DNA from 3 places in the Agromyces atrinae genome. Region 2 is predicted to be linked to each of the others. Evidence: predicted binding sites of a transcription regulator. Region 2 holds the regulator's gene; each other region holds the start of a gene.
The links. Region 2 encodes HspR, which represses chaperone genes until heat shock. Its sites were predicted from a motif close to AAGTTGAGTCNNNNNGACTCAACTT; they were not measured.

Region 1 (9,784 bases), 930 kb from region 2:
CCGCAGGTGCTGTGGTCGTCGCCGTCGCTACGTACTCGTACCAGCTCTCTGTGCAGGGCGACTGGGTGACGCTCGTGATCGTGTGCGTCGTGATCACTCTGATCAGCGTGCCCGTCGTCATCCTCGTGTACATCGTCGTGTGGGACGCCGCGGTGGTCTACGGCTCGCCGTTCGGTGCGGCGATGCTTCTGACGTGGGTCGTCGTCTCGATCACCGTGCCCTCGGTGCTCGCGTCACGATATCTCGGCGTTACTGCCTCGATCCGCGGCCGAGGGGTGCTCCGCGAGATCGTTGCTCGTCATCTCGCGCGGGCGCTCGCGCGCCGGGTCGCCGAGGCGGCGCGGCAGCCGGACGAGCCCCCCGTTCCGCTCAGCGCCCTCGCCGTCGTCGCCTGCATCTTCTGCGTCATCCCACCGGTCGGCCTCGCGCTCGCGGAGGCCGCGCGTGTGCGGATCGTGCACTCACACCGGGGCGCTCAGGTGTTGCGTGGCGCGAGGGTGGCGACCTTCGCACGGTGGGCATCGATCGCCGTGCTCGCACTCGGGCTGTGCGGCGGCATCGCACTCATCGCGCTGACTGCGGACTCCGCCGGTGGCTGACCGCGAGTGAGGCCGCGCCGTGCAGCGAGAGCCATCTGACCGGGTCGTCGCCGGCGCAGCTCACACCCCGATACCGAGGCGCACCGTGACGACGTCGTCGAGCTCGATGCTCTCGGCGCGACGCACGTCGGCCTTGAGGGGAACGATGTAACCGTCATCCTTCGGCCAGAGGGATGTCGACCACGACGTCACGCCGATGGTGACCGTCACCGGCACCATGCCCCAGCCGTAGGTGACGTGGGCCGCGACCTCGCCGATCGAGTCGGCCTCGTCGACCGGAACGGTGACGAAGTGGAAGGGCGCCGGCCCGCGCCAGTACCAGACGGGACCGGTGAACTCGAGATCCATGGGTGAGGCTCAGATGTCGTCGATGTTGCCCGTCACGACGTCTCCCGCGCGTTCGTAGACGAGCGATACCGATCCGCCCTCGAAGCCGCGGGGCGGCTCGGTCAGTCGGAATGCGGCGGGGAGGGTGCCCGTGCCGAAGAGCCGCTTCCCGCTGCCGAGCGTGAGCGGGTGGAGCCAGAGGTTCAGCCGGTCGACGACGTCTGCTTCGAGGAGCGAGTTCAGCAGGTCGCCGCTACCGATGAGGTGCACCTCGTTGAAGTCGTCGCGAAGACGCCCCGCTGACGCGGCATCCCGCAGCACCGTCGTGCCCGCCCAGGTCGGGTCGACGAGCTCTCGCGAGACGACGAACTTGGGGATGCGGTTGAAGCGCTCCGCGATGGGGTCGGAGTCGCCGTGACCGGGCCAGTACGACGCGAAGATGTCGTAGGTCTTCCGGCCGAGCAGCAGCGCGTCGATCTTCGCGATGTTGGCGAGGATCGTCTCGCCCGCATCCTGACCCGGGAACCCGGCCTGCCAGCCGCCGTGCTCGAAGCCTCCGCTCGGGTCTTCGTCGATCCCGCCCGGCGCCTGGTACACGCCGTCGAGGGTGAGGAACAGGTCAGCAGCGATGATTCCCATGAGATCTCCCGGTGCGGGCGCCTGCGGACGAGAGCGCCGCTCTCCCCATCTTCGGCCTGCGGCCGAGCGGAGTAAACCGTCGGAGGCCTGCGGAGGTCAGAGGGCGAGGCGCATGAGCACGCGGGGGAAGCCGTTCAGCACCGAGTCGGTGTCGGCGGCGTGTGTGAATCCCGCCTTCTCGAAGAGGTTCCGCGTTCCCACGTACGCCATCGTGAGGTCGACCTTCGCGCCGCGGTTGTCGACCGGGTAGGCCTCGACGGCCGGTGCTCCGTGATCGCGCGCGAACGCGACGGCTCCCTCGACGAGTCGATGCGAGATTCCCGAGCCGCGGTGCCCGGGGCGCACGCGCACGCACCACAACGACCAGACGTCGAGGTCGTCGATGACGGGGATCTTGCGGTTGCGCGCGAAGCTCGTGTCGGAGCGCGGATGGACGGCCGCCCACCCGACGACCTCGTCGCCGTCGTAGGCCAGCACACCGGGCGGTACCGTCTGGCGGCACAGTGCGCGCACGCGATCGCCGCGCGCGGGGCCGACGAGCTCGCGGTTGTCGGCCGACGGGATGCGGTAGCTGAGGCACCAGCACACGTTCGCATCGGGACGCTTCGGCCCCACCATCGTCGCGACATGGGCGAACACCGTCGCCGGCCGAATGTCGATCGCCATCACGCCACTGTGCCACTCGTCGTGCCCCGCGTCGAGATACCCGTGGAACCACGGATACCGGAGGCGGCGGTCCGCTTCATAGCATCGTGAAGCCGAGTGCTTACCCCCGTTCGGGGTGTGAGCCGCGACCATGGGGAGACCACACCACGATGACATTCATGCCGACACGACCGAGAGCGAAGCGTGGCCTGTGGGCCACAGCGCTCGCCGGAGCCGGGGCCCTCGCGCTCACCGCGGGAGGGATCGCCGGTGCCGCGTTCGCCGCATCACCCGTGCCTGCCGGGCAGTACACGGGTACACAGGACGACCTCGATTCGCCCGTCTCGTTCGAGGTGAGCAGCGACGGACTCGTCAGCGGCTTCTCCACGCAGAGCGCGATCTACTGCTTCGGCATGCCCGCGATCACGCCGTGGGCCGACATGCCGCCGACTCCCGTCGAGGAGAACGGCTTCTTCGGAGCCGACTGGTACGTCGGAGATCCGGGCGCGCAGATCCGATTCGTCGTCGCGGGAATCATCGAGGCCGACGGAACCGCGAGCGGCCAGGGCGTCGCGACGATGCCCGACCTCGGCTGCTCGGGCAACACGTTCGAGTGGGTCGCCGAAGTGAGCGGGCAGCCCGAACCCGAGCCGGAGCCGGAGCCGGAGCCTGAGCCGGAGCCGGAGCCGGAGCCGGAGCCTCAGCCCGAACCCGCCATCGCCCTCTCGGCCACGAGCGTCTCGGAGTCGGCCCTCGTCGACGACGGCATCGTCGTGACCGCCTCGGGCTTCCTCGCCCAGTCGAGCGTCGAGCTCGCGGTCGATGGGTCGCCCGTCGCGACCGAGACGGCGACGGATGACGGTGAGGCGCGCTTCACGTACTCCGGCCCCCTCGGCGCGGGAACGTACTCGCTCGCCGTATCGAGCGGTGCCGCGAGTATCGCGACGACGCTGACCGTCACGGCCGATGTGCCTGCGCCGGAGCCGGAGCCCGAGCCTGAGCCTGAGCCTGAGCCTGAGCCGGAGCCCGAACCTCAGCCGCAGCCCGTCGTCGTGCCGTCGACCACGACGCCGACCGTGAGCGACCTCGCTTCCGGCATCACGATCACGGCGACCGGATTCGGTGCCGACGAGTCGATCGACGTGCAGTGGGACACCCAGAGCGTCCTGACGCTCGACGCCGACACCGACGGTGCCGCGACGGGAACCCTGACGATCGCGAACGCCGCCCCGGGGCAGCGCACGCTCAGCCTCGTCTCTGCGACGCGATCGGTGAGCATCCAGCTCACCGTGGTCGCCGAGCCGGTCGTTCCCGAGCCCGAGCCCGAGCCCGAGCCCGAGCCGGAGCCCGAGCCCCAGCCGGAGCCGGAGCCCGCGCCCGAACCTGCGCCCGAACCGGCACCGGAGCCCGCGCCTGCACCGGCGCCGGCACCTACGCAGGGTGACGCACCGCGCGAATCGCTCGCCGAGACCGGAATCGATGCCGCCGGTGCGGCGACGCTGTTCGCGGGAGGGCTGATGCTCCTCGTCGCCGGCGGATTCCTCGTCCTGCGCCGCCGAGTGGACTGACGCACACGCAGCACCAACGTCGAAGCGCGCCCCGGGAGCATTCCCGGGGCGCGCTTCCGTCGTCTCATCAGGCGCGTCTCGCTAGGGTGGCGGCATGGCCACCCCTGACTTCATCCTCGAACTCCGTCGGCACGTGGGAACCGTTCCGCTCTCGCTCGTCGGCGTCACCGCCGTCATCCTGCGGGGCGACGACGTGCTGCTCGGCCGCCGTTCCGACAATGGTGCGCTGACGCCCATCACGGGCATCGTCGATCCCGGCGAAGAGCCGGCGGACGCGGCGCGTCGCGAGGCTCTCGAAGAGGCCGGCGTCGTGATTCGCGTCGAGCGCCTCGCCTCGGTCAGCACCGTGCCGCGGATCACCTACGCCAACGGCGACCAGGCCGACTACCTCGATCTGACGTTCCGCTGCGCATGGGTCGAGGGTGACCCGTACCCGGCCGATGGCGAGATGACCGATCTCGCGTGGCATCCGCTCGCCGATCTGTCGGCGGTCGCCGCCGAGCACCGCGCCCGAATCGAGGCGGCGCTCGACGACACCGTCGCCGCGCGATTCCTCGGCGGCCGCTGAGCGACGCCGAGCACCGCGACTACGGCAGGCGGTTCGCCTTCGCGAGGTTCGCGACGAGCTCGTCGCGGTTCTGGCGCACGACGTAGGCCGGGCGGTCGCGCTCGACGCGCCACGAGTCCTCGAGGGCACCGATGTTGACGGTGTCGAAGCCGAGCTCGTCGTAGAAGCGGGTGATGAACTCGATCGCATCGGCGTGGTCGCTCGCCGTGGCGAGGGCGCGGCGGTCGGGCGTTCCCGCGGGAGTGCCGTCGGTCGGGATCGTCGCGGCGACGATGTGGTTGAAGCCCTTGACGACCTTCGACTCGGGCAGGTGCGCCTGCAGGAGCGACGATGTCGTCGTCTCGCCGCGGTCGAGGGCGTCGATGTGACCGTCGCGCTCGAAGTAGTAGTTGTTCGCGTCGACGACGATCTTTCCGGCGAGGGGAGCGACGGGAACGTCGCGGTAGTTCTTGAGGGGCACGGCGACGAGGACGACGTCGCCCGCCGCTGCGGCTTCCTCGGCGGTCGCGGCTCGCGCCTTCCCGCCCAGTTCGCCGATGAGGTCGCCGAGCGTCTCCGGTCCGCGCGAGTTCGAGATGACGACGTCATATCCCGCCGCGATCGCGGCCCGCGCGACGTTCGATCCGATGTGTCCTGCTCCGATGATTCCGAGTGTTGTCATGTTCGGGACAACGGTGCTCGCGCGCATGAATTCCTGGATGTCGGCAGATGACAGCAACCTCTCGGGAAGAAATCGACGCACGCCGGGAATACCCTCGCCCCGCTCGCGTTGAAGTTGAGCGTAAGGCACTCAAGTTTCAACCCAGGAGGTTTCGTGCCCGAGAACTTCACCCCCGAGAACGCTGATTCCCGCCCCGACGACGGCAACTCGTTCGACGACTTCCTTGCGCGCTACCTCGACGGCGAGCGTGCTCGTGCGGCACGATCCATCGACCTGAGCCGCTTCCTCACCGCGCGGACGCAGAGCATCCTGCAGCAGGCCGGGCGCTTCGCGCTCGAGCGCGGTCAGACCGAACTCGATGCGCTGCACATCGTGCGCGTGATCGTCGAGGACGAGACGGTGGCGCAGGCCATCGCACGAATCGATGTCGATCCCGAGCGCATCGTCACGGCCGCCGAGTCGCGTCTGCCCGCGGCATCCGAGGGCTTCGAGGCCGGCGACCCCCGCGCTCGGGCCGCGACGATCACCCCGTCGGCGAGCCGTGCGCTCTTCCACGCGTACCAGGTGGCGCGCTCGTCGGGATCGACGTACATCGACCCCGAGCACCTCTTCTTCGCGCTCGTGCTCGGTCAGGATGCCCCCGCGGGCCAGGTGCTCGCGCGCGCCGGCGTCACGGCTGAGGCACTCACTCAGGGACTTCGCGACGGCGTCGGCGACGAGCAGAACTTCACGGCGACGGATGACGGTGAGGCCGCCGCGCCCTCGGACACCCCGATGCTCGACCAGTTCGGCACCGACCTCACGGCGCTCGCCGCGCTCGGATCTCTCGACCCCGTCATCGGGCGCACCGACGAGATCGAGCAGGCCATCGAGATCCTCTCGCGACGCACGAAGAACAACCCCGTGCTCGTCGGCGAGGCGGGAGTCGGTAAGACCGCGATCGTCGAGGGGCTCGCTTCGGCGATCGTCGACGGCGAGGTTCCCGAGCAACTGCGCGACAAGCGCGTCGTCTCGCTCGACCTGCCCGCGATGCTCGCCGGCACGCGTTACCGCGGCGACTTCGAGGAGCGACTCACGAAGCTGATGGACGAGATCTCGGCGCACCGTGACGAACTCATCGTCTTCATCGACGAGGTGCACACCGTCGTCGGTGCCGGTGGAGCGGGCGATGGCGGAATGGACGCCGGCAACATCTTGAAGCCGCGTCTCGCGCGAGGCGAGCTGCACCTGCTCGGCGCGACCACGCTCGCGGAGTACCGCCGCATCGAGAAGGACCCGGCGCTCGAGCGTCGCTTCCAGCCCGTGCGCGTGGGCGAACCGTCGATCGAGGACGCCGTGCTGATCCTTCACGGACTGCGTCCTGCATACGAGGAGCACCATGGTGTGACCTACACCGACGAGGCGCTTCGTGCATCGGTCGAACTCTCGGCCCGGTACCTCGGCGACCGCGTGCTGCCCGACAAGGCCATCGATCTCATCGACCAGGCGGGGGCACGACTGCGCCTGCGCCTCGGGCGTCAGGTCGACGTGAGCGGGCTCATCGAGCAGCTCGCCTCGCTCGAGGGCGCCAAGAATGCGGCCGTCTCGGCCGAGCACTACGAGGAGGCGTCGCGGCTGCGCGACGAGATCGCCGGAGTGCAGGCGAAGCTCGACGAGGCCAGTGCCACGGGTCGCGCTGCGGCGTCGTCGCCGGAGGCCGTCATCGACGAGGCGCAGATCGCTGCGGTGATCGCGCGTGCCACCGGCATCCCCGTCAGCCGTCTCACCGAGGGTGAGCGCGAACGTCTCGGACACCTCGAGGCCGAACTGCACGCCCGCGTCGTGGGGCAGGATGACGCGGTCGCCGCTGTCGCGAAGGCCGTGCGTCGCAACCGCACCGGCATGGGCGACGCGCGTCGACCGGTCGGGAGCTTCCTCTTCCTCGGCCCGACGGGTGTCGGCAAGACCGAGCTCGCGAAGGCTCTCGCCGAGTCGCTCTTCGCTGACGAGTCGGCCGTGATCCGCTTCGACATGAGCGAGTTCGGCGAACGGCACACCGTGTCGCGTCTCGTCGGTGCCCCTCCCGGATACGTCGGATACGACGAGGCCGGACAGCTCACCGAGCGCGTGCGGCGCAACCCGTACTCGATCGTGCTGTTCGATGAGATCGAGAAGGCGCACCCCGATGTGTTCAACCTGCTGCTGCAGGTGCTCGACGACGGTCGCCTCACCGACGGCCAGGGTCGCGTCGTCGACTTCAGGAACGCCGTCATCGTCATGACGTCGAACCTCGGTTCGGAATTCCTCGCTTCGCGTTCGGGTGCACTCGGATTCGTCGCGCAGGCGGATGCCGCCGCCGGAGGTTTCGCGTCGGAGAAGGACCTGCGCGATCGCGTCATGGGCAAGCTCCGCGAGGCGATGCGACCGGAGTTCCTGAACCGTATCGATGAGATCGTGCTGTTCAGGAAGCTCGACACGGCACAGCTCTCGTCGATCGTGCGCCTGCTGCTCGGTGCGACGTCGGCGCGGCTCGCCGCTCGAGAGATCGACTTCTCGGTGACGGATGCCGCGGTCGACCTCATCGCGGAGATCGGATACGAGCCCGAATACGGCGCCCGGCCCCTGCGTCGCGTGATCCAGCGCGAGGTGGATGACCGCATCGCCGAACTCGTCGTGAGCGGTGAGCTCGGAGACGGTCAGGCGGTCACCGTCGACGCGCACGAGGGAGCGATCTCGGTTCGTGTCGCGCGCGCTGGCCGGTTCGCGAGCGGTGCGCAGTTCGGGGCACTCGCCGCGTAGGCGTTTCGCTCCCGCGAGAGGGTGCTCGTCGCCGGCGACTCGGTCGCCGCGACGGCACCCTTTCGTCGTCTCTGCTCCGTCATCTCCATCTTTTCGTCTTTCCGTTGCCGTCACGTCGTCGCCATCATGTCGTCGCCATCACGTGGGCACGGTCATTGCGGGCGCGCCTGCGAGCATCGGCGCGTGCTGGCGCTCGGGCTGCGGCTGAGACCGTGGCGTGGACTGGCGGTGGTTGTGCTGCGGCATTGTCTGGTGCTGCGGGGTTGCCTCGTACTGCGGGGTTGCCTGGTGCTGCGGGGTTGCCTGGTACTGCGGGACGGCGGCGGGTGGAGGGCGCGCGCGTGAGGCCTGAACCTCCGCGCCGTGGAGTGCGTGATGGATCAAGGTGGACCGGGGGTGTGAACCAGGTCTGGTTGCCGTCGATGTGAATCTTCCAACCATCCGCATGGACGCGATGGTGATGGAACGAGCACAGCATGATGCCGTTGCTGAGGTCGGTCGGGCCGTTGTCGCGAGTCCACCATCTGATGTGGTGCGCTTGGGTGTGCGAGGGCGGCATTCCGCAGTCGGGCCACGCGCATCCGCCGTCGCGCTCGGTGAGTGCGATGCGTTGCGCAGGGGTGAAGAGGCGGCGATCTCGTCCGAGGTCGAGCACTTCGCTGTCGCCCCCGAGGACGAGCGGGATGACTCCGTGCGACGCAGCCATCCGTCGTGCCGTCGCAGCGGACACCGGGGTGGAGATGCCGTCGATGGTGGCGTACCCCGAGCCGCGCTTGTCGATCGGTGTCGACGAATCGGCCTCCGGTGCGAGCGAGTCGAGCGAGTCGATGAGGTCGGCGTAGTCGATACGTGCGACGACCGTCGCGGCGCGCAGAGCGGGTGGTGCATCAGTAGACGCGAGCGAGAGCAGTGCGATCGCCGTCAACGCATCGGCCCTGATCTGACCGAGGGAGCGTGTCTCGCGAGTCGTGGGATCGGTGTCGCCGTCGTCGCCAGTACCGAGAGGGGTGGGAACGCTGCCGCCCTCAGGGCCTGTCGATGGCCGGGGTTCACCGCGACTCTCGTGCAGGGCTGCTCCGACGAGAGCGTTGATGGCTGTCTGGATGGGCGCGCCGTTCTCGGGGTCGAAGGTGCCCGTGAGGCGGATGAGTCCGTTGCGGTCTTCGCGAATGGTGAGGCTGCGGGCAGCGCGGAGCGCGTCTTCGCGCGGCTCCACCCCGTCGGGGTCGAGGTGCGCCTCGAGACGCTTGATCAGGCGTGTGATGCCGTCGGGCCCGACATGACGGGCGCGTTCGACGAGGAAGCCTTCGGCGTCGTTGAGTTCGTCGGTGCTGGCGCGGAGCGCGATGCGGTCGAGGAAGGTGCTGATGAGCGCGGCGACCGCGAGAGTCATCCGCCCGCCTGCCAATGCGGCAGCAAGGATCGGATGGCGAGCGGGTAGCCGTTCGCCGGTGAAGGACTGCCGCGGCGCGGTCGCGACTCCGACGGACACGATGCGAGAGGCGGCCCCGAACCCGGTGCCGAGGGTTGCCGCGATGAGTCGCGTAGCCGACGAATACCCCTCGGAGCGGGCCAGATCGTCGTCGTCGCCGGTGGAGCGCTCTGCGATGCCGTGCGCGACGCGAACCTGCAGCGCGTCGAGCTGTCGAGAGAGGTGGGACAGGGACCGCTGCACCCGGAGTAGACCCGCCGCGCTCATCGACATCACGTCGTCAGAGGCATCCCACTCCGACGAGCCCCACGGGTCAGAGTTCACTCGCACGCCGCCGATGAGCGCGCCGGCCCACGCATCGGCGACCGAACCGCACGCGTCGAGCAGCGGGTCGACCGCCTCGGGTGTGGTGCTCATGCGTGTGCCATCCTCTGATTTCAGAACAGATACGACAGGCACGACGTACTTTCAGTGTACCAGATAATGGAGATATGTTCTATTGGATCGCAAGATTAGAGCGTCTAATTAGAAGATGTATACGAAGAATCGCACCGAAGTACGAGCGGG
Region 2 (9,784 bases):
ACGTCGACCGCGCGCTCGCCGTGCGCGCCGCGAGCGACAAGCGCATGCGCCGCTTCGTCACCGATGCGAGCCACGAGCTGCGCACGCCCCTCGCCTCGATCCAGGGGTACGCCGAGCTGACGCGGCAGGAGGCCGCGCAGCTGCCCGACATGACCGAGCACTCGCTCGCGCGCATCGAGTCGGAGGCGCGCCGCATGAGCTCGCTCGTCGACGACCTGCTGCTGCTCGCGCGCCTCGACGAGGGCCAGGACCTGCACATCGACGACGTCGACCTGTGCGAACTCGTCATCAACGCCGTGAGCGATGCGCGAGCCGCCGACGGCACCCACACGTGGCTCGCCGACGTGCCCGACGACTGCCGCCCGATCGTCGGCGACCGCGAGCGACTGCACCAGCTCGTCGCGAACCTGCTCGCGAACGCGCGCGTGCACACCCCGAGCGGCTCGTCGGTGACCGCCCGGCTCACGCCGGGCCGCGGCACGACGGTGCTCGAGGTCATCGACGACGGGCCCGGGATCGACCCCGAACTCGTGCCCGAACTCTTCGAGCGCTTCGCGCGGGGGGATGCCTCGCGCTCACGCCACTCGGGCAGCACGGGCCTCGGCCTCGCGATCGCCGCCTCGATCGTCGAAGCCCACGAGGGCCGGATCTCGGTCGACTCGCGGCCGGGTCGCACGGTGTTCCGCATCGAGCTGCCGAACGAACTCGCCGCACCGTCATCCGTCGCCGAGCCGCGCGGCGCACCCGTGCCTCCCGTGCAGTCGTCGCAGAAGACGCACTGACGGAACCCAGGCAGCGGTGTTAGCCTCTCTGCCGCATGCGGAACGCACCCTCCACCACACCGCGGCGACGACCGGCTCGCGCCCTCGTCGCCCTCGCCGTGGCTGCCCTCGTCGGCAGCCTCACGGTCGCGCCCGTGCTTCCGCCCCTGTCGACGTACGCGAACGGCGAGGTCGCTGAGGCGCCCACGACCGATCTGCAGTCGATCTCGGTGTCGTCGGAGCTGACCGATCCGACGGTCTCGCGCGACAGCTACGCGGCGTCGACCGGGCCCGAGACGCTCATCGCGGGCGGCACGAACCACGACTGGGCTCGGCTCGTGCTGTTCTTCGGCGACTGGCCGACGACCGACGAGAACGTCAACGTCGTGCTGCGCTGGATGCGGCAGGAGAACGGCCCCGACAACTGGTGGAACCGCAACAACCCGCTCAACAACGGCTACGGATCGGGCGGCGGCAGCGGTCTCGGCAGCTACGACAGCCTCGTCACGGCGGCGAAGTACGCGGCCGACAACCTGAAGGCCCGCTCGTTCTACACCGACATCGTCGCCGGTCTCGAGGCGGGCACGTCGGCGGATGCCACGGCGCGAGCGATCTGGGCCTCGCCGTGGGCGTCGAGCCACTACGGCAACGGCACGCACTGGAGCACGTCGCCCGTGCCCGTCATCGAGGCGCCGGCCGACTCCTGGTGATTGTTCGTAATTCAGGCTGGCGCGCGCGTCGCACCCTTCTCTCGCCACTCAAGAACCCGACACGCCGCACCGCAACCTGAATTGCGAACAGTGTCGGCACGCATCACTCAGGTAGGTGGGGCGGAGTAGTCACTCGCTGTCGAGGGGACGCCAGACGACGACGGCCGTCTCGCGGCGCACGCGCGTGCCCGAGCGGAGCGAGATGACCTCGCCCTCGGAGCCCGCGGCGAAGACGCGGCGGCCCGGGCGGTTGAGCATCTCGTCGGCGAGCGCGCCCTCGAGTTCGCGCACGCGCGCTTCGAGCGTCGTCACGCGGTTCTCGAGCTGCAGTACGCGGCGGATGCCCTCGAGGCTCACGCCCTCGGCCGACAGCACGGCGATCTCGCGCAGCTGCACGACGTCGCGCATCGAATAGCGGCGCGACTTGCCCGCCGTGCGGTCGGGCGAGACGAGGCCGAGGCGGTCGTACTGCCGCAGGGTCTGCGGGTGCATGCCCGCGAGCTCGGCGGCGACGGAGATCACGAAGATCGGGCTCTTCTCGTCCATGGGTCGCCTCAGTCGCGTGCGGCGCGCAGCAGCTCACTGCGCGGGTTCTCGTCGGGCAGCTTCGCGGCGAATGCCTCCAGCGCTTCCTGGGCATCCTTCGAGAGGTGGGCGGGAACGGCGATCTGCACGACGGCGAGGAGGTCGCCCGTGCCCTTCGACGTCGTGACGCCGCGACCCTTGACGCGCAGCACGCGGCCGCTCGGTGTGCCGGGGGCGACACGGAGTTTGACCGGTGCGCCGCCGAGGGTCGGAACCTCGATCGTGGCGCCGAGCGCGGCTTCGGCGAAGGTCACGGGAACGGTGACGCGCAGGTTCAGGCCATCGCGCTCGAAGACGGGGTGCTTCCGCACCGAGACAGTGAGCACGATGTCGCCGGGCTCGCCGCCGTCGGGCGAAGGCTGGCCCTTGCCGCGCAACTTGATCTTCTGCCCGTCGGAGACGCCCGCGGGGATGCGCACCGTGATCGGCTTGCCCTCGGAGGTCTGCAGGGTGATCTGGTCGCCCTGCGTCGCCGTGATGAAGTCGAGGGTCGTCGAGGCGGTCACGTCGCGGCCGCGGGTCGGCCCGCCGTAGCCGCGGAAGCCGCCGGTCGTCTGACCGAAGCGCCCGCCGCCGAAGAGCCCGCCGAGCAGGTCGTCGTAGTCGGCGCCGCCCTGCTGGTAGCTCGTGCGCTGGCCGGCACCGCCGCCACCGAACATGCCGCCGAAGACGTCCTCGAAGCCGCCGGTGCCCTGCCCGCCGCCGGGGGCGGTGAAGCGAGCGCCCGAACCCATCGCGCGGATCTGGTCGTACTCCTTGCGCTGCTCGGGGTCGGAGAGCACCGAGTGGGCCTCGCTGATCTCCTTGAACTTCGCCTCGGACGCCGCATCGCCGGGGTTCGAGTCGGGGTGGTACTTACGGGCGAGCTTGCGGTACGTCTTCTTGAGCTCGGCCTCGGAGACGTCCTTGGAGACGCCGAGGACCTTGTAGAAGTCCTTGTCGAACCAATCCTGGCTGGCCATGGACGCCTCCCTCCTGTGGTGCATCGAAAAGTGAATGGGGATGACGCGGGCCGGACCCTCGAGGATCCGGCCCGCATCGTGCGCGTTACGCGGGTGTCTGGACGACGACCTTCGCCGCGCGCAGCTGGGTCGATCCGAGCGTGTACCCCGTCTCGACGACGTCAGCGACGGTGTCGACCTCGACGTCGGGCGAGGGCTGCTGGAAGATCGCCTCGTGTCGCTGCGGATCGAAGGCTTCGCCCACGGCACCGAACGGCTCGAGGCCGAGCTTCGCGATCGAGCCGCGGAGCTTGGCCGCGATGGCCGCGAAGGGCGTCTCGGCGACGAGGTCGCCGTGCTTCTCAGCACGGTCGAGGTCGTCGAGCACCGGCAGGAGCACGGCGACGGCTGAGCCGATCGCGCGCTCGCGCTCGACCTCGCGGTTGGCCTCGGTGCGCTTGCGGTAGTTCGCGTACTCGGCGGTCACCCGCTTGAGGTCGGCGAGGTGCTCGCTCGACGGATCGTCGATCTCGGCGTTCGCCGCGTTCAGGATGTCGTCGACCGTGAGTTCGTCGTCGACATCGATGACCTCGGCGTCGATGGCCTCCTCGGGGGCATCGGCCTGGGGCGAGTCGGTCGACTCGGCCTCGGGCGTCACCTCGTCGGCGTCATCCGGCTTCTGGTTCTCGTCAGTCATGACTACTTCTTCTCGTCGTCCTCGTCGATGACCTCGGCGTCGACGACGTCCTCGTCGGTGGAGGCCTGCTCGCCCGTGGGCGCCTGGTCTTCACCGGCCGCGGCGTCGGCCGCCTGGCCCTGGGCGTAGATGGCCTCGCCGAGCTTGCCCTGCGACTGCGAGAGCTTCTCGAACGCGGTCTTCACGGCCTCGTCGTCGTCACCCGCGAGGGCCGACTTGAGCGCGTCGACGTCGCCCTGAACCTCGGACTTGACGTCAGCGGGGAGCTTCTCGTCGTTGTCCTTGATGAGCTTCTCGATCGAGTAGACGAGCTGCTCGGCGGAGTTGCGCACCTCGGCCGACTCGCGACGCTTCTTGTCTTCGGCGGCGTTCTCCTCGGCCTCGCGCACCATGCGCTCGATGTCTTCCTTCGGAAGCGACGAGCCGCCGGTGATCGTCATCGACTGCTCCTTGCCGGTGCCCTTGTCCTTCGCGGACACGTGCACGATGCCGTTGGCGTCGATGTCGAAGGTCACCTCGACCTGCGGGATGCCACGAGGGGCCGGGGCGATTCCGGTGAGCTCGAAGGTGCCGAGCGGCTTGTTGTCGCGGGTGAACTCGCGCTCGCCCTGGAAGACCTGGATGGCGACCGACGGCTGGTTGTCGTCGGCGGTCGTGAAGGTCTCGCTGCGCTTCGTGGGGATGGCGGTGTTGCGCTCGATGAGCTTCGTCATGATGCCGCCCTTGGTCTCGATACCGAGCGACAGCGGGGTGACGTCGATGAGGAGGACGTCCTTGCGCTCGCCGCGCAGCACGCCGGCCTGGAGTGCGGCGCCGACGGCGACGACCTCATCGGGGTTGACGCCCTTGTTCGGCTCCTGACCGGTCTCGCGCTTGATGAGCTCGCCCACGGCGGGCATACGGGTCGATCCACCGACGAGCACGACGTGTGCGACATCGGCGATCTTCACGCCGGCCTCACGCATGACGTCGTCGAAGGGCTTCTTCGTGCGGTCGAGCAGGTCGCTCGTCATGTTCTCGAACTGGGCGCGCGTGAGCGTCTCGTCGAGGTTGGCGGGGCCGTTCTCGGTGAGCGAGAGGTAGGGCAGCTGGATCGACGTCGAGGTCGAGCTCGAGAGCTCCTTCTTCGCCTGCTCCGCGGCCTCCTTGAGGCGCTGCTGAGCGATCTTGTCCTTCGAGACGTCGACACCCGTCGACTCCTTGAAGCGCTTGGTGAGCCACTCGACGACACGGGCGTCCCAGTCGTCACCACCGAGGCGGTTGTCACCCGAGGTGGCGCGCACCTGGATGGTCGAGAAGTCGTCGTCCTTGCCCACTTCGAGGAGCGAGACGTCGAACGTTCCACCACCGAGGTCGAAGACGAGGATGAGCTCGTCTTCCTTGCCCTTGTCGAGGCCGTACGCGAGAGCGGCGGCAGTCGGCTCGTTGATGATGCGCAGCACGTTGAGGCCCGCGATCTCGCCGGCTTCCTTCGTGGCCTGGCGCTCGGCGTCGTTGAAGTACGCGGGAACGGTGATGACGGCGTCGGTGACGGTGTCGCCGAGGTACTGCTCGGCGTCGCGCTTGAGCTTGCCGAGGATGCGTGCCGAGATCTCCTGCGGCGTGTACTTCTTGCCGTCGATCTCCTGCGTCCAGTCGGTGCCGATGTGGCGCTTGACGCTCGAGATCGTGCGGTCGACGTTGGTCACGGCCTGGCGCTTGGCGGTCTCGCCGACGAGCACCTCGCCGTCCTTGGTGAAGGCGACGACCGACGGGGTCGTGCGGAAGCCTTCGGCGTTCGCGATGACGGTGGGCTCGCCACCCTCGAGAACGCTGACCACCGAGTTGGTGGTTCCGAGGTCGATTCCTACTGCACGGGACATATCTTGTTCTCTCCTTGATGGTGTGGCTGACGATGGTGCAGCCGATCGGTGCCGGCTGAAGTCGTTATGTCAAGACTTGAGTCCTGACGAATCAAGTTTCCCGCGCCGACGGAATGGTGTCAAGTTCAGATCACCAAAGTTGAGCGTCATCCACTCAACTCTCAGTTTCGACCGCCCGAACCGGCTCGTCGCGGATGACGCGAGAGAGGATCCATCGCTCGCCGAGCGTCCACGTCACGGTCGTCAGGAGGTACAGCGATGCCGCGAGCGGCACGAACGCCGCGATGACCGCGGTGATGAACGGGGCGAATGACAGCACCCCCGTCATCCGTTGGAGGGCGGGCGGCGCGTCGGCCGCAGCCACCGCCGGGTCGCCCATCAGCTTGAGCTGGAGCATGCGCGAGAACCACGCGATGATGCCGATGCCCACGATGATGAGCCCGAAGACGAGGAGCGACGCCCCGCTCACCGACGCCGTGACGAGACCGTGCGCGAACGACGACCCGAGCGGCACTCCGGCGAGGCTGAAGTCGAGCAGCGCGTTCGCGTGGCCGTTGATCGTCGGCAGGAGGAAGATGCCGTACACGAGCGAGATGACGGGTGCCTGGAGGAGAAGCGGCAGGCAGCCCGCGAGGGGATTCGCACCCTCTTCCGAATAGAGCTCCATCGTCTTCCGCTGCAGCACCTCGGGCTTCTTCTCGTACCGGCGGCGCAACTCGGCGAGCTTCGGGGCGAGACGCTTGCGCATGCGTTGCGCCTTCGCCTGCGAGATGCCGACGGGCACGAGCAGCACGCGCACTCCGAGGGTGAGAAGGATGACGGCGAGCGCCGCCGCGGCACCGCCGGCGACGGGCTCGATGAGATCGGTCAGTGCCATGACGAGCGAGTACGCGCCGTCCAGCAGGGCCGCGATGGGCCCGAATTCATAGGGGTTCACGAAAGACGTCCTTGTGGGTCAGAGGAGGAAGGGTTCTCTTCTGGCCACACGTCGCGCACGCGACGAGGAGGTCGCCTAGGCGAGGGTGCGCACGGTGGCCACGAGGGCCGAACCGGGCGCGCGAGATCTCGGCTTGCCGGGCGCTTCGGGGTCGCTCACGACCGAGCGCGGCGGGGCGTCGATGCGTCGTTCGACGGCGGCGCGCGCCGAGATCGGGGCGTTCGCGGCCTGCGCGACGGCGATGGTGCGCACCGCGGCGAGCGCGACGCCTCCGACGAGGAGGGCGACACCGGCGATGAGCACGATCCCGCTCGCGCCGTCGACCGCGGTCGAGGCGCCGAGAAGGCCGGTGACGAGCGCAAGTGGTGCGAACACGCCGACCCTCCTTCTCTCCGGAATCCCCTCCCACCTTAGACCGAGCGGTTCGTGACTCGTTGATGTCGTTGCGCTCGAGCGCGGGGCGGGGGCTTAGCGTGGAGGCATGAGCACCTCCACGAGACTCGCCCGAGCGGCCGCCGTGGCCGCCATCGCCGCCCTCGCCCTCGCGGGGTGCACGCCCGCCGACGAGCCCGCGCCGTCGCCGACCGCGACGCGCACGCCCTCACCCACCGCGACAGCTACGCCCACCGAGACCGCGGAACCCACGCCGACCGAGACGCCCGTGCCGACCGCCGAGGCGACGACGTGCGAGAACGTGCTGGATGACGAGACGAACGCCTCACTCGCGGCCGACGGCGTCACGCTCGGCGACGAGGTCGTGTCGTACTGGCCCGCGCTCGACCGGATCATGACCGAGGGCGGCTTCGCCTGCCAGTGGAACAGTCCGAACGGCGACGTGTCGGTCTGGTACGGGCAGCTCGACCTCGATAGCGCCGGTTGGGGCACCGAGCGCGATGCACTCCTCGCCGAGGGGTACACGCAGACCGACGACCCGTTCCCGGGAACGCTGCAGGCGCCCGACACCGACCCGAACTACATGCCCTCGATCGCCTACGTCGACGGCACGATGTACTTCGCGACGTACGCGGCGTTCTTCAGCTCGGTGCGTTCGCTCCCGTAGGCGGCGTCGTGCTCGCGCGCACGTGCATGCGTTCGCCGTGGGTGCCGAAGAGGCTCAGCACCTCGACCGGTTCGCCGTCGGCGCTGCCGAACGCGTGGGGAACACGCGTGTCGAACTCGGCCGCCTCGCCGGGTGAGAGCACGAGGTCGTGCTCGCCGAGCAGCAGGCGCAGCCGCCCGCTCAGCACGTAGATCCAGTCGAACCCCTCGTGGGTCTTCTGGGTCCACGTCGACGCGTCGCTCCGCGTGATGATCTGCTTGAACGCCTGCAGACCGCCGTGCGGCTTGCCGAGGGGGACGATCGTCGACCCGGACTGCGTGAAGGGGCGCTGGATGACGCGCGGATCGGCCGTTGCCGGAGCATGCACGAGCTCGTCGAGGCTCACTTCGTAGTACCCGGCGAGCGCCAGCAGCATGTCGAGCGTCGCCTTCCGCCCGCCCGACTCGAGCCGCGAGAGCGTGCTCTCGGAGATGCCGATCGCGGCCGAGAGCTGCGCCTGCGTCACGTCGCGGCTGAGTCGCAGGGCGCGGAGTCGCGCACCGAGTTGGGCGGCGGGTGAGGGCGTCATGACCCCATCTTGCCAGATCGGCATGATTTCTTGCTGATCACTCTCGCCGACGTCATCCTCGATCTCATGACCCTCACACACGACGTCCTCATCATCGGCGGCGGCACCGCCGGCCAGAGCGCCGCCCTCATGCTCACCCGCGCGGGCCGCCGCGTCGCGATCATCGACGCGGGCGAACCGCGGAACGGCGTGGTGGAACACATGCACGCCGTGCTCGGCCACGACGGCGTGAAGCCGACCGACCTGCTCGCCCGCGGCCGCCGCGACATCGAGGGATACGGCGGCGAGTTCGTCGACGGCCGCGCGGTCACGGCGGCGCCCGTCGACGGCGGATTCGCCGCGACCCTCGACGGCGGCGACACCCTCACCGCGCGGCGCCTCATCGTGACGACCGGACTCCGCGACGAGCTCCCGGCGATCCCGGGCCTCCGCGAGCAGTGGGGCCGCGGCGTCGTCACGTGCCCGTACTGCGACGGCTACGAGGTGCGCGGTCGGCGCATCGGCGTGCTCGCGACGAGCGCGGGCGGGGTGCACCAGGCTCAGCTGCTGCGCCAGTGGTCGCCGCAGGTCACGTACTTCGAGAACGCCACGGGGATGCCGGAGGCCGAGGTCGCCGCAGGATTCGCGGCCCGCGGCGTGACCGTCGAGCCGGGCCCGGTCGCCGAGGTGATCTCCACCGACGGTGTGCTCACCGCGGTCGTGCTCGCCGACGGCCGGAGCGTCGCGATCGACTCGATCTTCACCGCGCCGACGCTCGTGCCGAACGGCACCCTGCTCGCCGACCTCGGCGCCGAGCTCACCGAGTCGCCGATCGGCACGGTCGTCGCCGTCGATGCCTTCGGCGCGACGAGCGTGCCGGGTGTCTGGGCAGCCGGCAACGTCGTCAACCCGATGGCCAACGTTCCCGTCTCGATGGGCGCGGGATCGATGGCGGGCGCCGCGGTCAACGCGAACCTCGTGCAGGACGACATCGCGCGCGCCGTCGCGTCGGGACACCCGCCGTTCACCACTCAGGGCTAGCCTGAACCCATGAGCGAGCCCGAAGGCGAAGGCGCCCCGCGCAACTTCCCGCCCACACCCCTGACCCGGGCGGATGGCGCGGCAGCGACCATCGGCATCGACACCGCTCAGGTCGAGGCCGTCGCGGCGCAAGGCGCGCGCAAGGGCAGGATCGTCGCGTGGGGTCTGTGGGACTGGGGCTCCGCCGCGTTCAACGCCGTCGTCACGACGTTCGTCTTCACCGTCTACCTGACGAGTTCCGGATTCGGGAACCCCGAGGAGTCGAACATCGCGCTGAGCATCGCGATCGCCGGTGCGGGCATCATCGTCGCCGTGCTCGCACCGGTGATCGGGCAGCGCAGCGACACGTCGGGGCACCGCAAGCGCTGGCTCGCGGTCAACACGTTCATCGTCGTCGTCGCGATCGCGCTCATGTACTTCGTGTACCCGGCGCCCGAGTTCCTGTGGTTCGGCCTCGGGCTGCTCGCCGTCGGCACCGTCTTCTTCGAGCTCGCGAGCGTCAACTACAACGCGATGCTCGCCCAGGTCTCGACGCCGCGCTCGATCGGACGCGTCAGCGGCCTCGGCTGGGGACTCGGCTACGTCGGCGGCATCGTGCTGCTGCTCATCGTCTACTTCGGCCTCATCCAGCCGGATGTCGGCG
Region 3 (9,784 bases), 270 kb from region 2:
GTGATCGGGTCGCTCTCGATGAGCGCGAACGCGACGAGCGCCGTGACGACGACGGCGGCGACGAGCACCCAGAGCAGGATGGCGCCGCGCTTCCGCAGCTTCGACGAATCAGGACGGAACTGGGTCGACGTGCTGCTGCCCGCGGCGATCCTCGCCTCATCGGCGTCGGTCGGCGCGGTGTCGGTCTCGATCGGGCGGAGGAGCGCGATGAGGGCCGAGAACGTCGCCGCCGAGTACCCGCCGAGCGGAATCCGCGTCTCGCCGCCCTCGTTCGCCGCGATGAGTGTGCGCGTCGCACCCGAGGGGATGCCGTTGGTCGACTGCCGCACGACGTACGAGCCGAATGTCGTCGATGCGCGCGGCCACGTGTGCACGGCCTTCCCGCCCCGGCGCACCTCGACGAGGTCGTCGGTCACGACGACGCGGAGGTATCCGAACCAGAACGCCTGGGCGGCGAAGAACGCCGTCGTCACGGTGATGAGCGCGATCGCGGTCAGCGGACGTGCGTCACCGCGCAGGCGCACGAGATCGTCGAGCAGCGGGAACACGAGCCAGATGATGAGTGCCGCCGACACGAGCGACCCCACGACGAACACGCCGATCCGCCCCGCGATGCTCGGGCCGAACGTGCGTGGCACGACTCAGTACCCGACGACAGGACCGAACGCGTCGGCGAGGGGCGCGCGGTTCACGCCGCGCAGCTCGTCGATCGATACCGTGAACAGGTCCTGCACCTCGAGCGACTCGCTCGCGGCATCCGTGACGCCGATGCGGGCGACCGTGTAGCCGCGTCCGTCGCAGAGGCCACGGAACTTGACGTCGTCCTCGCGGGGAACCGAGACGATGACGCGCCCCTGCGACTCCGAGAAGAGCGCCGTCGTCGCGTCGATGCCGTCGCGCTCGAGCACCTCGCCGAGGAAGACGCGTGCGCCCACGCCGAAGCGCGAGACGCTCTCGGCGAGGGCGGCCGCGAGGCCGCCGTCGGAGAGGTCGTGCGCCGAGTCGATGAGACCCTCGATGGATGCCGCGTGCAGCAGTTCCGCGAGCTTCTTCTCTCCCGCGAGATCGACCGCCGGCGGGCGACCGCCGAGGTGGTCGTGGACGACGCCGGCCCAGGCCGAACCGTCGAGCTCGAGCGCGGTGGTGCCGAGCAGGTAGATGTTGTGTCCGTCGTCCTGCCAGCCCGAGGGCACGCGGCGGGCGACGTCGTCGATGACACCGAGCACGGCGACGACGGGCGTCGGGTGGATCGGCACGTCGCCGGTCTGGTTGTAGAACGACACGTTGCCGCCCGTGACGGGGATCTCGAGCTCGAGGCACGCGTCGGCGAGACCCTCGACGGCCTGGGCGAACTGCCACATGACCTCGGGGTTCTCGGGGCTGCCGAAGTTCAGGCAGTCGGAGACGGCGGCGGGAACCGCACCGGTCGCGGCGACGTTGCGGTACGCCTCGGCGAGGGCGAGCTGCGCGCCGGCCTTGGGGTCGAGCTGGCAGTAGCGGCCGTTCGCGTCGGTCGCGATCGAGACGCCGAGACCCGACTCCTCGTCGACACGGATCATGCCCGCGTCGTCGGGGTACGAGAGCGCCGTGTTGCCGAGCACGTATTTGTCGTACTGGCTCGTCACCCACGAGGCGTCAGCGAGGTTCGGCGAACCGAGCAGTGCGAGGAACTGCGAACGCAGCTCAGCGGCATCCCGGGGGAGAGCTGAGGCCGAGTCGGCCTGCAGTGCGTCGATCCACGCGGGGTAGGCGACGGGGCGGTCGTAGACCGGGCCGTCGACGGCGACGGTGCGCGGGTCGACGTTCACGATCTCCTGGCCGTGCCAGTCGATGACGAGGCGGCCGGTGTCGGTGACCTCGCCGAGCACGCTCGTCTCGACGTCCCACTTGGCGGTGACGGCGAGGAAGCCCTCGAGCTTGTCGGGGTGCACGATCGCCATCATGCGCTCCTGGCTCTCCGACATCAGGATCTCTTCGGCGGTGAGCGACGGGTCGCGCAGCAGCACGTTGTCGAGCGTGATCTTCATGCCGCCGTCGCCGTTGGAGGCGAGCTCCGACGTCGCGCACGAGATGCCGGCCGCGCCGAGGTCTTGGATGCCCTCGACGAGGTCGCCGCGGTAGAGCTCGAGGCAGCACTCGATGAGCACCTTCTCGGCGAACGGGTCGCCGACCTGGACGGCGGGACGCTTCGTGGGGCCGCCCTCGTCGAACGAGTCGGAGGCCAGGATCGATGCTCCGCCGATGCCGTCGCCACCCGTGCGGGCGCCGAAGAGCACGACCTTGTTGCCGACGCCGCGGGCGTTGGCGAGGTGCAGGTCTTCGTGGCGCAGCACGCCGACCGCGAGGGCGTTGACGAGCGGGTTGGCCTGGTAGACCGAGTCGAACCAGGTCTCGCCGCCGATGTTCGGCAGGCCGAGGCAGTTGCCGTAGAACGAGATGCCCGAGACGACGCCGTGCACGACGCGTGCGGTGTCGGGGTCGTCGATGGCGCCGAAGCGCAGCGCGTCCATGACGGCGACGGGGCGGGCGCCCATCGAGATGATGTCGCGCACGATGCCGCCGACGCCGGTCGCGGCGCCCTGGAAGGGCTCGATGTAGCTCGGGTGGTTGTGCGACTCGATCTTGAAGGTCACGGCCCAGCCCTCGCCGACATCGATGACGCCCGCGTTCTCGCCCATGCCGACCATGAGGTTCTTCTTCATGTCGGGCGAGACCTTCTCGCCGAACTGGCGGAGGTAGCGCTTCGACGACTTGTACGAGCAGTGCTCGCTCCACATCACCGAGTACATGGCGAGCTCGCCCGACGTGGGGCGACGGCCGAGGATCTTCTTGATCTGCTCGTACTCGTCGGGCTTCAACCCGAGGGCGCCGTAGGGCTGCTCCTTCTCGGGTGTCGCCTTCGCGTTCTCGACGGTGTCGGGGACGGGTACGGTCTGCGCTGCGGGAGGGGTGGTCACGAATGCTCCAGAGTGGCGACGAGACGAGTGCTCGAGCGGATGCCTGACCCACCGAGTCTACCGGGGCCGGAGACAGTGGATGCCGCGTGCGACGAGCGCACGCGGCATCCTGCCCTACGGGCCGATCAGACGGTGATCGGCTGCGGCTGATCGGTCGAGATCTCGATCTTGCGCGGCTTGGCCTTCTCGCTGACGGGGATCGTCACGCTCAGGACGCCGTTCGTGTAGTTGGCCGAGATCTTCTCCGTGTCGATGCCCTGGCCGAGGCTCAACTGACGGAGGAACGTTCCGGCCTCGCGCTCGCGCGTGAGCCACTTCACCCCGTCTCCTGCGGCGAGCGTGCGCTCGGCGCGGATCGTGAGGAGCTGGCCGTCGACGTCGATGTCGACCGATCCCGGATCGATGCCGGGAAGGTCGGCCGTCAGCACGTAGTGGTCGCCGTCGCGGTAGAGGTCCATGGCAATGCTGCGCGGGCCTCGGCGACCCTCGACGAGAGCGGAGGCGAGGTCACGGAAGGGGTCGTAGGTGCGGGTCATCGTCGGTGTCCTTTCCTGTCGTTATCTCTGAGTGCGTGTAGTTGAGTCGATGTGACTCAACTATGAAGATATTAGCACTCTCGCCGGAGAGTGCCAATCCATCGCGGGGTGCTGGTGAGGAGTCAGTAGTTGGACGAAACGAACGCCCGGAGGCGCATCTACTGACCCCTCACGAGCCGTCCGCGGCACGGAGGCGCGTAGCCTGTATCGGTGAACACTCCGAGCGCCGCTGAGCGCGTGCACGACCTCATCGAGCTCATCCCCGACTTCCCGTCGCCGGGCATCCTCTTCCGCGACCTGACGCCCGTCTTCGCCGACGGCCCGGCCCTCATGGCGCTCGCTGAAGCGCTCGTCGCTCCCTTCGAGGGGCGCTTCGACTACATCGGCGGCCTCGAGGCCCGCGGCTTCCTCCTCGCGGGCGCGGCCTCCGCCGTCTGCGGCAAGGGCGTGCTCACGGTGCGGAAGGCCGGCAAGCTGCCGCGCAACACGATCGGCGAGAGCTACGCGCTCGAGTACGGCGAGGCGCGCCTCGAGGTGCACGCCGGCCAGCTGCCCGCGGGGTCTCGAGTGCTCATCGTCGACGACCTGCTCGCGACGGGCGGCACGGCGGGTGCTGCGGCGCGGCTCGTCGAACGAGCCGGGTGGCACGTCACCGGCATGGCGTTCGCGCTCGAACTCAACGACCTCCCCGGCCGCCAGGTGCTCTCCGACTACGAGGTCTTCAGCCTGCTGAACGCGTAGCCGGGCCGCCCCGTCGTCAGGCCTTGCCGCCGGGCGGGCCGATGACGAGCAGCGCCGAGAACACGACCACGACGCCGACCGCGACGATCGCACCGACGATGACCGGGTGCCGCAGCACGAAGCGCAGCGTCACGTTGACGAACGATCCGTCGCGCGGGTGATCGGTCGCCTCGCGGCGCCATCCGCCGGCGAGACGCCCGGTGCGGTCGGCCCAGATGTCGAACGGGATCGTCGCATACGGGATGACGGCCGAGAACAGACCGACGATGATCGTGCCGATCCTCCAGCGCTGGTTGACGCCCACGAAGACGACCGAGACGGCGTAGACGAGGAACACGAATCCGTGGATCCCGCCGCCGATCGCGACACCCCAGTCGCCGACCTCGGCGATGTACTTGAGGAACATGCCCGTGAGGAGCAGGGTCCACGTGATCGCCTCCGCGATCGCGACAGTACGGAAGAAGATCTGGGGCGTCATGGGGCTCCGGCGGGGTCTCAGGCGTGAGCCTCCAGGCTAACCGTGCGACTGCTGACGAAGCCCTGGGAGTCCGGGGCGGCCGAGGCCCCTACGTGTTCGACCCGCTGCCGTCATCCGTCGTGCCGGTGCCGGTGCCGCCGGTGCCGCCGCGAACGCCGTCGTCGGGGCTGTCGCGGGTGCAGCCGTCGGCCCCGCGGGGAGCGGCGTCGTGGCGTGCTCGGATGTCGTGGTCATCGTTCCTCCTTCGAGGCGTCCGCCTCACGGAACGATGGTCGACGCGCACCCTCTGCGCGACCTATGAACGACCCCTGCGCACCCTCGGTGCGACCCGGAGGTTCGCTGCGCCTACGCCTCGACGAGCGAGCTGCGGATGACGCTCGAGAAGAACCCGAGGCCGTCGACGCCCGAACGCATGGCGACGTCGGTGTCGGGGCCGAAGCCCGGCTCGACCGCGTGCTCGGGGTGCGGCATGAGGCCCACGACGTTTCCGCGCGCGTTCGTCACGCCCGCGATGTCGCGGAGCGACCCGTTCGGGTTCACGCCGACGTAGCGGAAGGCGACGAGGCCCTCGCCCTCGAGTCGATCGAGCGTCTCGGCGGACGCGATGAATCCGCCCTCGCCGTTCTTCAGCGGGATCGTGATCTCCTGGCCGTCGTCGAACGCATTGGTCCAGTCGGTCGACGTGTTCTCGACGCGCAGCACCTGATCGCGGCAGACGAACGAGCCGTGGTCGTTGCGCACGAGGCCACCCTCGACAAGGTGCGCTTCGGCGAGCATCTGGAACCCGTTGCAGATTCCGAGCACGGGAAGGCCCTTGTTCGCGGCATCCACGACCTCGGTCATGATCGGCGACAGGCTCGCGATCGCGCCCGCGCGGAGGTAGTCGCCGTAGCTGAACCCTCCGGGCAGCACGAGGGCGTCGACGCCTTCGAGGTCGTGCGAGCCGTGCCACAGGGCGACGGGCTCGGCGCCGGCGAGACGAACGGCGCGCTGGGCGTCGCGATCGTCGAGCGAGCCCGGGAAGGTGATGACGCCGATGCGCATCAGTGGGTCTCGCCTGCGGCGGTCTCGTAGTGGATGCCCACGACGTCTTCGATGACGGAGTTCGACAGCACCTCGTCGGCGAGCTTCTCGACCTCGGCGCGCACGGCGTCGTCGATCGGTCCGTCGACCGTGAGTTCGAAGCGCTTGCCGATACGCACGCCGCTGATGGCAGTGTGGCCGGTGCGCGCGAGGGCGCCGGCGACGGCCTTCCCCTGCGGGTCGAGCAGTTCGGCCTTGGGCATGACGTCGACCGTGATCGTGGGCACCGAGTTTCTCCGTCCGGTACGGGGCAAGGGGATGACGCCGATTCTACCGGTCACGGGAGCCCGCGCGGTTCGCGCGGGTGCGGCGCCGCCCCGACCGCCTTGCATCCCAGGTATTCCCGGCGTAATATTCCGACCGGAATAACCACACCCTCCCCGTCACGTCGTGAAAGCCGCATGCCCCCTCGTACCATCGCCCCCCTCGCCGTCGCAGCCCTCGCGCTCCTCGCCGAGCGCGCGATGCACCCCTACGAGATGTACCAACTGTTGATCAAGCGCCACGAGGACAAGGTCGTGAAGCTCAGCGCCGGCACGCTCTACCGCGCCATCGAGCGCCTCGATGCCGACGGTCTCATCGTCGCCGAGGGCACCGAGCGCGAGGGCAACCGTCCCGAACGCACGCTCTACGCGATCACCGCCGCGGGTCACGATGCGCTCCGGGCGAGGATCGCCGCGATGCTCGGCGAGCACGTCAACGAGTTCCCGCAGTTCTCCCTCGCGATCGGCGAGGCCCACAATCTGCCGCGCGCCGAGGTCATCGATCTCCTCACCGCGCGACTCCGTTCGCTCGACGAGGTCGTGTCGTACATCGACGCGCACCTTCCGGGCCCCCTCGAGGAGTCCGGCGTCGAACGACGCTGGATCCTCAACGTCGACTACACGCGCACCATGCTCCTCGCCGAAGCGGCGTGGGTCAGGACGACGCGTGACCAGATCTCCTCGGGCGACATCCCGTGGCGTACCGACGGCGACCTGCTCGCCGGAAGAGAGAAGTAACGATGGAGAACGTCACCCGCCCCTGGCCCGCCCTCTGGGCGCTCGTCATCGGCTTCTTCATGATCCTCGTCGACTCGACGATCGTGTCGATCGCGAACCCCGCGATCCTGCGCGACCTCGACACCGACATCACGGCCGTCATCTGGGTGACAAGTGCGTACCTGCTCGCCTACGCCGTGCCGCTGCTCATCACGGGCCGTCTCGGCGACCGTTTCGGCCCGAAGCGCGTGTACCTCGTCGGCCTCGTCATCTTCACGCTCGCGTCGCTGTGGTGCGGCTTCGCCGGTGACATCGGCATGCTCATCGCGGCTCGCGCCGTGCAGGGCCTCGGCGCCGCGCTCATGACGCCGCAGACGATGTCGGTCATCACGCGCATCTTCCCGCCCGACAAGCGCGGCGCGGCGATGGGTCTCTGGGGTGCCGTCGCGGGTGTCGCGACGCTCGTCGGCCCGATCCTCGGCGGACTGCTCGTCGACTCGCTCGGGTGGGAGTGGATCTTCTTCGTGAACGTGCCCGTCGGCATCGTCGCGTTCATCCTCGCGGTGCGTCTCGTGCCGAACCTCACGACGCACGCGCACCGCTTCGACTGGCTCGGCGTCGTGCTGAGCGCCGTCGGCCTCTTCCTCGTGATCTTCGGGATCCAGGAGGGCGAGACGTTCGAATGGGGCACGATCGTCGGCCCGATCTCGGTGTGGGGCCTCATCATCACGGGTCTCGTCGTGCTCGTCGGCTTCGTCGTGTGGCAGCGCTTCAACCGCGCCGAGCCGCTCCTGCCGCTCGGCCTCTTCCGTGACCGTAACTTCGCCCTCTCGAACGCCGCGATCACGGTGCTCGGCCTCGCGATCGTCGCCATGCCGCTCCCGCTCGCGTTCTACTACCAGGTCGGCCGTGGCCTCGAGCCGACCCAGGCGGCCCTCATGCTCGCGCCGATGGCGGTCGTCACCGGTATCGCCTCGCCGCTCGTCGGCAAGCTCGCCGACCGCGTCAACCCGCGCTGGATCGCGTTCACGGGGTTCCTCGTCGTCGCGGCATCCCTCTCGTGGATGGCGACGCTCCTCACGCCCGACTCGCCGTTCTGGCTGCTCCTCATCCCGGCCGCCTTCCTCGGTCTCGGGATGTCGGGGCTCTGGGCGCCGCTCGCGACGACGGCGACCCGCAACCTGCCGCCCGCCCTCGCGGGTGCCGGCTCCGGCGTCTACAACATGACCCGCCAGGTCGGTTCGGTGTTCGGCTCGGCCGCGATCGCCGCGCTCCTCAACTCGCGCCTCGCCGCCGAGCTTCCCGGCTTCGACACGGGTGCCGCCGAGCAGGGCGGGGCGCTCCCGGCCGAAGCCGCCGCGGGCTTCAGCGCCGCGATGGGTCAGTCGCTCATCCTGCCGATCATCGCCTTCGTCGTCGGAGCCCTCGTCGTGCTGTTCTTCGCGAAGCCGAAGCAGACCGTCGCGTGGGGTGCCCCGACGCCCGCGGCTCCGGTCGCCGCCGAGGGGTAGGGCTCAGAGCGCGGTGAGCGTGTCGCGCACGGCGCGCATGCCGAGCCAGACCTCGTCGAAACTCGTCGACAGGGGCGACAGTCCGATGCGCAGCCCGTGCGGGTCGCGGTAGTCGGGGATGACGTCGTCGGCCCAGAGCCGCGCGGTCACCTCGCGCATCGCCGGGTGGCTCAGCGTCACGTGACCACCGCGCTCGGCGGCATCCGTCGGCGACGCGACCTCGACGCCGAGCGGGGCGAGCCACTCGGCCGAGAGGGCGAGCGCGTACTCGGTGAGGGCGATCGACTTCTCGCGGATCGCGGTGATGCCGACCTCCTCGATGAGCGCGATGGTGTCGCGCATGGCGAGCATGCCGACGACCGGCGGAGTACCGCTGATGAATCGACGGATCCCGGCGGCGGGCGTGTACTCGGGACCCATGGCGAACACGTCGGCGGTGCCCATCCAGCCCTGGATCGGCTGGGCCAACGTCTGCTGCAGGTCGCGGCGCACGTAGGCGAATGCGGGGGAGCCCGGGCCGCCGTTGAGGTACTTGTAGGTGCAGCCGACGGCGAGGTCGACGTTCCAGGCATCGAGGTCGACCGGCACGGCGCCGGCCGAGTGGCAGAGGTCCCACAGCACGAGGGCTCCGGCCGCGTGCACGATCTCGGTGATGCGCGGCACGTCGGCGAGGTGGCCCGAACGGTACGCCACCTGGCTCAGCACGACGAGGGCGGTGTCGTCGCCCACCGCGGCCTCGACCTGCTCGGCCGTGACGCCGGCCGACGTGTCGACGTCGATCCAGCGGAGCGTCATGCCGCGCTCGGCCGCGATGCCCTCGAGCACGTAGCGATCGGTCGGGAAGTTGTCGCGGTCGACGACGATCACGCGGCGATCGGGGCCGGCCGCGTCGACGGCCGCGCGGCACAGCTTGTAGAGCAGAACCGTCGTCGAGTCGCCGATGACGGTCTGACCGGCGGCCGCACCGAGGGCTGCGCGGCCCAGGTCGTCGCCGATGACGAACGGCAGCTCCATCCACTGCTCGTCCCAGCCGCGGATGAGGCGCGTGCCCCACTGCTCGCGGAGGAAGAGCTCGATGCGGGTGATGCTCGCACTGAGCGGTCGCCCGAGGGAGTTGCCGTCGAAGTAGGCGAGCGGGGTGCCCGCAGGTGCGTCGAGCGCGGCGCCCGCGCCGTCGGCGCCGAAGAAGCGCGAGCGGTGCGAGGCGAGCGGGTCGGCCGCATCGAGTCGGGCGGCGTGGTCGCGAGAGGTGTCGGTCATCGGATCTCCTCGAGGTCTTCGACGGGCACGACGCAGGAGCGCGCGAGCCACGCGGGCAGATCGGTGGGTGCGGTGGGTCGCGGCCCGGGTACGAACGTGGCGATGCCGTCGTCGGGCTGGGCGGCGGCGGGCCACGGGTCGACGAGGGCGGCGAGGATGCCGCGGGCGCCGAAACCGGCATCCTGGAGCGCCGCGATCTCGACGGCGTTCACGCCGACGGGCAAGTCGCCGTTGCCGA

Region 1: a site for HspR is predicted at 5,119-5,143, ahead of BJ972_RS08395 (ATP-dependent Clp protease ATP-binding subunit). Genes of this name have one in related genera too.
Region 3: a site for HspR is predicted at 3,532-3,556, ahead of BJ972_RS13760 (Hsp20/alpha crystallin family protein). Genes of this name have one in related genera too.

What each region holds. Positions count from the first base shown of each region.
Region 1 is NZ_JACCBI010000001.1:1,759,069-1,768,852, reverse strand. Features, by position in the region: gene BJ972_RS08430 (hypothetical protein) at 1-599, shown strand, start outside; gene BJ972_RS08425 (DUF1905 domain-containing protein) at 660-947, opposite strand; gene BJ972_RS08420 (dihydrofolate reductase family protein) at 957-1,565, opposite strand; gene BJ972_RS08415 (GNAT family N-acetyltransferase) at 1,662-2,231, opposite strand; gene BJ972_RS08410 (LPXTG cell wall anchor domain-containing protein) at 2,390-3,778, shown strand; gene BJ972_RS08405 (NUDIX hydrolase) at 3,873-4,346, shown strand; gene BJ972_RS08400 (NADPH-dependent F420 reductase) at 4,366-5,007, opposite strand; gene BJ972_RS08395 (ATP-dependent Clp protease ATP-binding subunit) at 5,161-7,785, shown strand; gene BJ972_RS08390 (HNH endonuclease signature motif containing protein) at 7,910-9,634, opposite strand.
Region 2 is NZ_JACCBI010000001.1:2,687,248-2,697,031, reverse strand. Features, by position in the region: gene BJ972_RS12650 (sensor histidine kinase) at 1-782, shown strand, start outside; gene BJ972_RS12645 (hypothetical protein) at 818-1,471, shown strand; gene BJ972_RS12640 (heat shock protein transcriptional repressor HspR) at 1,601-2,017, opposite strand; gene BJ972_RS12635 (DnaJ C-terminal domain-containing protein) at 2,026-3,018, opposite strand; gene BJ972_RS12630 (nucleotide exchange factor GrpE) at 3,104-3,694, opposite strand; gene dnaK (molecular chaperone DnaK) at 3,697-5,556, opposite strand; gene BJ972_RS12620 (YidC/Oxa1 family membrane protein insertase) at 5,711-6,493, opposite strand; gene BJ972_RS17720 (DUF6412 domain-containing protein) at 6,569-6,868, opposite strand; gene BJ972_RS12610 (hypothetical protein) at 6,975-7,553, shown strand; gene BJ972_RS12605 (helix-turn-helix domain-containing protein) at 7,528-8,121, opposite strand; gene BJ972_RS12600 (NAD(P)/FAD-dependent oxidoreductase) at 8,188-9,141, shown strand; gene BJ972_RS12595 (MFS transporter) at 9,151-9,784, shown strand, end outside.
Region 3 is NZ_JACCBI010000001.1:2,955,904-2,965,687, forward strand. Features, by position in the region: gene BJ972_RS13750 (hypothetical protein) at 1-638, opposite strand, end outside; gene purL (phosphoribosylformylglycinamidine synthase subunit PurL) at 642-2,957, opposite strand; gene BJ972_RS13760 (Hsp20/alpha crystallin family protein) at 3,083-3,493, opposite strand; gene BJ972_RS13765 (adenine phosphoribosyltransferase) at 3,704-4,234, shown strand; gene BJ972_RS13770 (DUF3817 domain-containing protein) at 4,251-4,712, opposite strand; gene BJ972_RS13775 (hypothetical protein) at 4,801-4,974, opposite strand; gene purQ (phosphoribosylformylglycinamidine synthase subunit PurQ) at 5,058-5,756, opposite strand; gene purS (phosphoribosylformylglycinamidine synthase subunit PurS) at 5,756-6,022, opposite strand; gene BJ972_RS13790 (PadR family transcriptional regulator) at 6,197-6,796, shown strand; gene BJ972_RS13795 (DHA2 family efflux MFS transporter permease subunit) at 6,799-8,286, shown strand; gene BJ972_RS13800 (kynureninase) at 8,290-9,546, opposite strand; gene BJ972_RS13805 (amidohydrolase family protein) at 9,543-9,784, opposite strand, start outside.